2 regions of the Leptolyngbya sp. PL-A3 genome follow, and region 1 is predicted to be linked to the other one. Evidence: predicted binding sites of a transcription regulator. Region 1 holds the regulator's gene; the other holds the start of a gene.

Region 1 (4,052 bases):
GGCGACAAAGTGGCCGAAGCGGGTAATGCCTTTGCGATCGCCCAATGCTTGCGCTAAAGCCATTCCCAACGTGATCCCCACATCCTCATTGGTGTGGTGGTCGTCGATGTGGGTGTCGCCTACAGCTCGTACATCCAGGTCAATTAACCCGTGAGAGGCAATCTGATCCAGCATGTGATCTAGGAAGGGAACGCCGGTTTCTGCGTGGCAGGTGCCCTGGCCGTCCAGGTTGAGGCTAACCTGTACGTCCGTTTCTTTTGTTTTGCGGCTGACGGAGGCGGTACGGGCAGGCCGGTCTAGATCAATAGCGGAGGATTGGCGATCGCGGGTTTGCATAGAAATCAGTTTCCAAAAAGCATTAGTTCAATTATTCCGCACGCTTTGTAAAGCGGCATGGCCGGTCCCAATTAGGAGGCGCAGAGCCTCCAGGGGGCATGGGTGTTAGGTATGACAATGGGGGGCGATCGCACTTCTAGAAATAGATTCTCGAGCTATTTAGAATCTATCTCCATTCCCCCTGCTCCCCTGCTCCCTTGGCCCCCTGTCTCAACACCTACATCCCCATAATCTCGTAACCCGAATCCACGTAGATAATCTGGCCTGTGATGCCACTTGCTAGAGGGCTACACAGAAATGCTGCAGCATTTCCGACCTCCTCTTGCGTAACTGTGCGGCGTAGAGGGGCAACCTCTTCTACATGACGCATCATATCTAGAATGCCACCGACTGCTGAGGAAGCCAGAGTGCGAATAGGTCCAGCGGAAATGCCGTTCACACGGATATTCTGGGGGCCCATCTCTGAGGCCAGGTAGCGCACATTCATTTCCAGTGCAGCCTTTGCCACCCCCATCATGTTGTAGTTAGGAATGACCTTCACACCGCCCAGGTAAGTCAAGGTCACGACAGAGCCACCCTCTGTCATCAGAGGCTTGGCAGCCCGGCACAGTTGCACCAGGGAGTAGGCACTGACTTCCATCGCCAGATTGAAGTTGCCTCGGGAGACATTGCTAAAGTCGCCAGTCAGGTCTTCTTTGTTGGCAAAGGCCAGGCAGTGAATCAGAATGTCAAGACGACCCCACTTGTCGCGCACGGTGTCGAAGGCGGCAACCACCTGCTCCTCGTTTTGAACGTCACAAGGAACAAAGATAGAGGGGTTCAAAGGCTCAACCAGCTCTCCCACCTTCTTTTCAAAACGGCCCTTCTCGTCGGGCAAATAGGTGATGCCAAGGTTGGCTCCCGCTTTGTGGAGTTGCTGGGCAATGCCCCAGGCGATGGAGCGGTTATTGGCAATGCCAGTTACGAGGGCATTTTTTCCAGTTAAATCCAGCATGGGAATGAGGAGGTATGGAATATAAAGCGCCCTTCAGAATACAAGAAAGAGGGATCGTCGCGATAGGGGGCGGAGAGGAGACTTCGGGAACTCGCTTTTCTGGCTGTCACATCAAGCCAGTAGTAAAGGGAAAGGTTGAGTGCTTTACGCCCAACCTTTCCCTTTACTACTGGCTGCGTACTTCACCCAATTCAGAGCCCTAATTTTGCCGCTAGAAAGCAGCAGCAAAATTTGATTTTTGGGTTGGGAGAGACATGAAATAACAAAGTGCTATGGAGAGATAGCTCATTGTTATTTAATCCGTTCAAAATTTAGTTTTAATAAAAGAATACACTCTGACGAGATATTATTCACTATTAAGTGAATCTCATGGTTCAGGTCTATGGCCTCTGTCTTCTGGCAAATAATGCGATCGCAGCCAATCTACGGCAATATTTTTGGGCACCAGGGGTGTAACTTGAGGTAGTTCGCTCTGTAACGTAATTTTCGATACAAAAACTAGCTCTAAAGTTAGTTTAAGTGTTCTAAAGTCATGATTCGGTCAACTTTTGCTGACTTGAAGCAGGATTTGATTAGCCCCCTCACTACGGTTTAGGCAGGACGAGAGGAATGGTTGTGGCACAAGATAAGCCTCTGGCGGATGTCTTTCGTCAATTAAGTGGTGGTGTTTTCCCGCCGATGGTGGAGACCTTCGACCGTGGCAAAACCATCTTCTTCCCCGGAGACCCGGCAGAGCGTGTGTACTTTTTGTTGAAGGGTGCAGTCAAATTGTCTCGGGTGTATGAAGCCGGGGAAGAGATCACCGTGGCGCTGCTACGGGAAAATAGTGTGTTTGGTGTGTTGTCACTGATTACTGGGCAGCGGGCCGATCGCTTTTACCATGCTGTCGCCTTTACCCCCGCAGAACTGTTGTCAGTGCCCATCGAACAGGTAGAAAAAGCCTTGAAAGAGCACCCAGAGCTATCTATGTTGATGCTAAAGGGTCTGTCATCTCGGATTTTGCAAACAGAAATGATGATTGAAACCCTGGCCCACCGGGATATGGGATCGCGATTGGTCAGCTTCCTGCTCATTCTCTGCCGGGATTTTGGCGTGCCGACCCCGGAGGGGATCACCATCGACCTGAAGTTGTCGCACCAGGCGATCGCCGAGGCCATCGGGTCTACCCGCGTCACCGTTACCCGCCTACTTGGGGAACTCCGGACGGACAAGATGATTTCAATCCACAAGAAAAAAATTACGGTTTACAACCCGGTGGCGTTGAGCCAGCAGTTTACGTAACCCAATTTTATGGAGGAGGGCTGTGAAACAACCCTCCTCCATAAAATTTTGTTTTTCGTTGAGGAAAGATGCACTGCACCCTTCCCTGACAGAGTCTCGTTTCACATCCCGTAATTACACGCAAAACACTCAGCAGAATGCAGTAGGCTGTAGCTGTATTAGACAGAGCCGGGAATGACCACGGGGCTTGTATTAATTGCAGCAATTTTGATTTTAGGGGCGGTAATTGCCACGGTGGGCGATCGCCTTGGGATGCGTGTAGGTAAAGCGCGTCTCAGTTTGTTCAACCTGCGGCCTCGGCAGACGGCCACCCTGATTACTATCCTGACGGGTATCGTGATTTCGGCGGTGACCTTTGGTATCTTGTTTGCGATCAGTGATCAGCTACGGACAGGGGTTTTTGAGCTGGAGCAGATTCAGGATGACCTGGCGACAGCTCGGGAACAGTTGGATCAGGCCCGTACGGAGCAGGAGGAGGTTCAGTCTGAGCGAGATTTGGCATTGAGACAACAGCAACAGGCGCGGCGGCGGCTTCAGGAGACAAATCGAGAGTTACAGCAGGCGATCGCCCAGAGCCAGGCTCGAGAGCAGCGGCTCAAGGAGACGAGCCAACGTCTAAGTTCCACCGAAGCTCAGCTGCAACAGGTAGATGCCAGCTTCCAGGAGGCCCGCGGGCTGCTCCAGAGCGTCACGCAACAGGCCCGTCAGTTACGCAGCGAGATCAACCAGTTGCAGCGCGATCGCAACCAGCAAATTGCCCAACGCGAACAGGAGATCGCCGAACGCGAACAGGAGATTGCCGAACGCGACCGTCAGATTGCCGAACGGGAAGCTCAGTTGAGTACGCTGGAAACTCAGCGCACAATTTTGACTCAGGCAATCGCAGATCTAGATCGCGAGTTCCAGGGGTTACGTCAGGGGAATGTGGCATTGCTTCGTAACCAGCCGTTGAGCGCGAATCTAGTCCGAATTGTTGACCCCGATAGTGCACCTCAGGTCGTGCGGGAGTTACTCCAAAACGCGAACCGGGCCGCTCTGCTACGGCTCATTCCGGGTACAACCACTGTCGATCGTCAGGTGTTAGCCGTCACCTCAAATCAGGTGGAGTCTTTGCTAAATCAATTGAGCGATCGCCAGGAATACGTCGTGCAGGTGCTCTCAGCGGGTAATTACGTGGTGGGAGAGCCCTGTATTTTGGCAGGGGAAGCGTGTATTCAAGTCTTTATTTCAACAGCATTGAATGAGTTGCTATTCCCCAGCAATGCCGTGTTGGCCAGTTCCAATCTTAGCCCTGAGCGGCTCACCGCAGCCCAGCTTACCGAGCAATACTATATTCTGATTCGCACCGCTCAATTCCGCATGCGTCAGGCCGGGGTGTTAACCGACACCCAGTTGCAAATCGCTGATGGGCAGCCCGAAACAGTCGGTCGCTTTTTCCAGG
Region 2 (4,052 bases), on a different contig from region 1:
CCCAACGGATGTGCTCGGTCAGGAACCACTGGTCATGGCTCTTGTAGGGGTAAGAGGCGTTATCGCGCCAGTACTTCTGCATCAGGTCGGTGCTTTCCAGTTGGCGGGTGCCCAAGTTGAACTTACCAACGGAGCGATCAATGATGTCCTCGTAGGGCACCTTGAACCATTCTCGCTTAGCAAGAATCTTGCACATTTCTTCCTTGTTCTCGTCCTTGTCACACCACTGCTGGGCTTCCAGAACGGCCATTAAGATAGCTTTTGCCGCTTTCGGATGCTGGTCAACCCAGTCAGCACGCATGGCGAAAGCTTTTTCGGGGTGGTCTTTCCACAGTTCACCCGTGGTCAGTGCGCTATAGCCAACGCCCTGGTTCACGGTCTGCAAAGGCCAGGGTTCGCCCACGCAGAAGGCTTCCATAGTGCCCGTCTTAATGTTGGCAACCATTTGAGGCGGCGGTACCACAATTGTCGAAACATCAGTATCAGGGTTGATCCCGCCAGCCGCCAACCAGTAGCGCATCCACAGGTCGTGGGTGCCACCGGGGAAGGTTACGGCCACTTTTACCTCTTTACCGCCTGCTTTCGCCTTGGCAAACTCCTGCTTCAGGGGCGTGCTGTCCATGCCAACTTTCAAACCCTCGTAGGTCTTGGAGAGCTGAATGCCCTGACCGTTGGTGTTCAAACGGGCCAGAATGTACATGGGCACGGGCTTACCATCGGTCACTTTACCCGTGGTGATCAGGTAAGGCATGGGGGTGAGGATATGTGCCCCATCAATGCCGCCACCACCAGAGCCCAACACGATGTTGTCTCGGGTGGTGCCCCAGGAGGCTTGCTTCACCACGTTGACACCAGTCATGCCGTACTTGTCGAAAATTCCCTTTTCTTTAGCAATGATCAGGGGGGCAGAGTCGGTCAGCGCGATGAAGCCCAGGGTGGCGGTGGTAACTTCGGGGGCATCAATGGACGCGACGGGGCTGGAGGAAGAAGCTTCTGGAGAAGCACTGGAGGTGCTGTTAGACGAACTACAGCCGTGAATTAACATCGTCGCTGCGGCACTGGCCCCAGCGGTGATGAGAAAATTACGCCGCGATACCTTGGACATGAGTGAACTCCTGAAATTCGGTGAAAATGAACGAAAAAAGATACAGAACTCTGTTCCCAAGACGGGATGAACCCGTTTGAGACATCGAACGATAGGGTCGTGTCAAAGGTACTGTTGAAGTTCTCAGTCGCTCGTCAGGAGGCACCCGCGGGCTGAGCCGCAAAATGCTCCATCAACAAATCGCGTAATACGGGTCGCAACTCGTCACAAGGAATGCCCTTCATCACACAGGAGCCGAGGGCGGCATCTTTGCCTACCTTGCCTCCCATATAGATATCAACCGCTTCAACAGTCTGGCCATTCTTGCGAATCTTGGTGCCCATCAATCCAATGTCGGCTACTTGAGGTTGACCACAGGAGTTGGGGCAGCCTGTCCAGTGAATGCGGACAGGACGAGAGAGGGCCAGTTCCGTTTCTAGCTCGCGGATCAGGGCGATCGCCCGATTCTTGGTCTCAATCAACGCAAAGTTACAAAACTGTGCGCCGGTACAGGAAACGAGCGATCGCTCCAACCCGCCAGGCGAAACAGAAAACTTTTCTAACAATGGCTCTTGCAGCAGCGCTTCCACTCGAGAAGCCGGCACATGGGGGATGATCACGTTCTGCTCCAGAGTCAGGCGCAGTTCTCCGGCACCATAGACCTCTGCTAAGCGCGCCAGCTCAAACATATCGCTGGCAAAGAGACGGCCTACAGGGATGTGCAATCCCGCATAGTTCAGTCCCTCTTGCTTTTGGGGATAGACCCCAATGTGGTCCCGCTTTTCCCAATTGATTTCGTCTTCCTCAGCGGCAGTCAACAACGTCTGACCCAGGCGTTGCTCTAGCATTGAGCGGAAGGACTGAAGCCCAATTTCATCAATCAGCCACATCAGACGGGCTTTCTGACGATTTGCCCGGGGGCCGTGATCCCGGAAGACTTCCAGAATGGCGCGGCAGAGAGCTACGACCTCCTGAGGAGGTACCCAGGCATCGAGCGGGATCGCCGCTTCACAGCGTTTGGCCGAGAAAAAGCCTCCCACCAGCACGTTGAACCCCAGTTCTCCGGCTCGGTAGGCCGGCACAAAGGCAACGTCGTTAATTTCCGCGTGGATGGAGTTGTCGCGTCCACCTTCGATGGCGATGTTGAACTTTCGGGGAAGATTAGTAAATTCGGCATTGCCCTCGCCCCCATTGGTGATCATGTCTTGCACCTGTTGCACCAGGTCTCGGACATCCATTAACTCGCCTGCATCCAACCCAGCAACGGGAGACGCAGTGATGTTGCGAACGTTGTCCATACCCGACTGCACACTGGTCAGGCCAGCATCCTGCAGGCGGTTGAAAATATCGGGAATATCCTCTAAGCGAATGCCCCGCAGTTGCAGATTTTGCCGTGTGGTGATGTCAGCATTGCCATCATCGCCATAGCGCTGCACAATTTCCGCGAGAACTCTTAATTGCATGCTGGTCAAGATTCCAGCCGGCATCCGCAACCGTAACATGAACTTGCCAGGGGTCACCGGACGAAAAAATACCCCTAACCATTTGAGTCGGTGATCGCGATCGGTTTCATCCATCGCTTCCCAGCCGATCTCTGCAAACCGATCCAATTCGTTCTTGACCTGAAGCCCATCCTTCTCGGCCTTGAACTTTTCAAATTTATTCAGTGTTCCCTGCGGTGCAAGTGTGCCTGTCACGGTTCCACCTTTAGAGCTATCAACATAGGAAGCTAAAACCCTGATTGAATCTGGATTCTGGCGCAACCTGTTGATTTGTAGATTAAGGATCCCCGAGAAGTAATTTCGTAACAGTCGTTACAAATGTTCATCTTTTATGACGGTTATGCAGAATTTGCATGCAGGATTTGCATAATGCACCCTTTTTGGAGGCTGACAGGAGCCGATCGCCGATGCCCCTTTGCCCCTCTGCACAGTAGACTCGCTTTAACGTCCGCTATGAGAAATCCATGACGTTCTCCTCTTCCTATTCCGGCTCCTACACCGCTGCTGCCTCGGAGCCCCTACCTCTCAGCCTTGAAACGGCTTTAGAAAGCCTTCAATCTGAAGACTTTGCCCATCGCTGGGATGCTGCAAAAGTTATTAAGCGTTACGGAGAATTAGCGATCGCCCCCCTCCTCAACCTGCTTCAAGAGGCGGATGATGACGATGATCTGATGTGGTTTATCGTTCGTACCTTAGGGGAAATTGCTCACCCACTTGCCCTTCAAGCCTTGATACAAATTCTGCAATCCACCCATGCAGACGATATCCGTCAGGCCAGCGCCACAGCTCTGGCCCAGCATCCAGAGGCGGTATTACCTCAATTGGAGTTGTTGCTGAAAGATAAGCAGGGGCGATCCCATGCCATCCTGGTGCTGGTGCAAATGCATCATCCAAATGCGTTGCCTTTACTGCTGTCTCTGGCGAATGAGGCCGATACAGCAATCCGCGTCCTTGCCGTTGAAGCCCTCAGTTATAGCCATGACCCAATTGTGCTTCCCATTTTGAAGCAAGCGCTCACCGACCCCATCGCTGCAATTCGCCGTGCTGCGGTAGCCGGGTTGAGCATTTGGAAGGATGACCAAGCTCCCAAAGATCTAGTGGCGTTGATCGCTCCCCTGCTTAGAGATCTAAATTTAGAAGTGTGTCGTCAGGCAATTCTTACTCTGGGGCGGTTGGGGCATGAAGTGGCAATCGTCCCTCTAGATGAGGTATTGCGATCGCCCTACACTCCAGATTCCCTTCGCCCCGATGTGATTCGCAGCTTGAGTTGGATTGATCATCCTGCTGCTCTAGATTGCTTATGGCGCGAACTCTCAACAACTGCTGCCCCTGCCATAGCACAAGAGATTATCGCTATTTTGGGACGATTAACCGCAGCGCATCTGCATCCAACGGCAAATCAAATTCTGCTGGAGGCATTACAGAGTCATAATGCAGTTCTAAAAACAACAGAAGTACGACGGGCG

Evidence for each region. Region 1 encodes NtcA, which controls nitrogen genes in cyanobacteria. Its sites were predicted from a motif close to TTTGTANNNNNNNNTACAAA; they were not measured.
Region 2: NDI52_RS14145 (ferredoxin--nitrite reductase) is a predicted target of NtcA. The motif match lies at 2,886-2,905, and genes of this name have one in related genera.

What each region holds. Positions count from the first base shown of each region.
Region 1 covers NZ_JAMPLB010000012.1:90,892-94,943, reverse strand. Annotated here, with positions in the region: gene hisB (imidazoleglycerol-phosphate dehydratase HisB) at 1-336, opposite strand, end outside; gene fabI (enoyl-ACP reductase FabI) at 554-1,330, opposite strand; gene ntcA (global nitrogen regulator NtcA) at 1,940-2,611, shown strand; gene NDI52_RS11865 (DUF3084 domain-containing protein) at 2,786-4,052, shown strand, end outside.
Region 2 covers NZ_JAMPLB010000016.1:63,420-67,471, forward strand. Annotated here, with positions in the region: gene NDI52_RS14140 (ABC transporter substrate-binding protein) at 1-1,105, opposite strand, end outside; gene NDI52_RS14145 (ferredoxin--nitrite reductase) at 1,240-2,781, opposite strand; gene NDI52_RS14150 (HEAT repeat domain-containing protein) at 3,051-4,052, shown strand, end outside.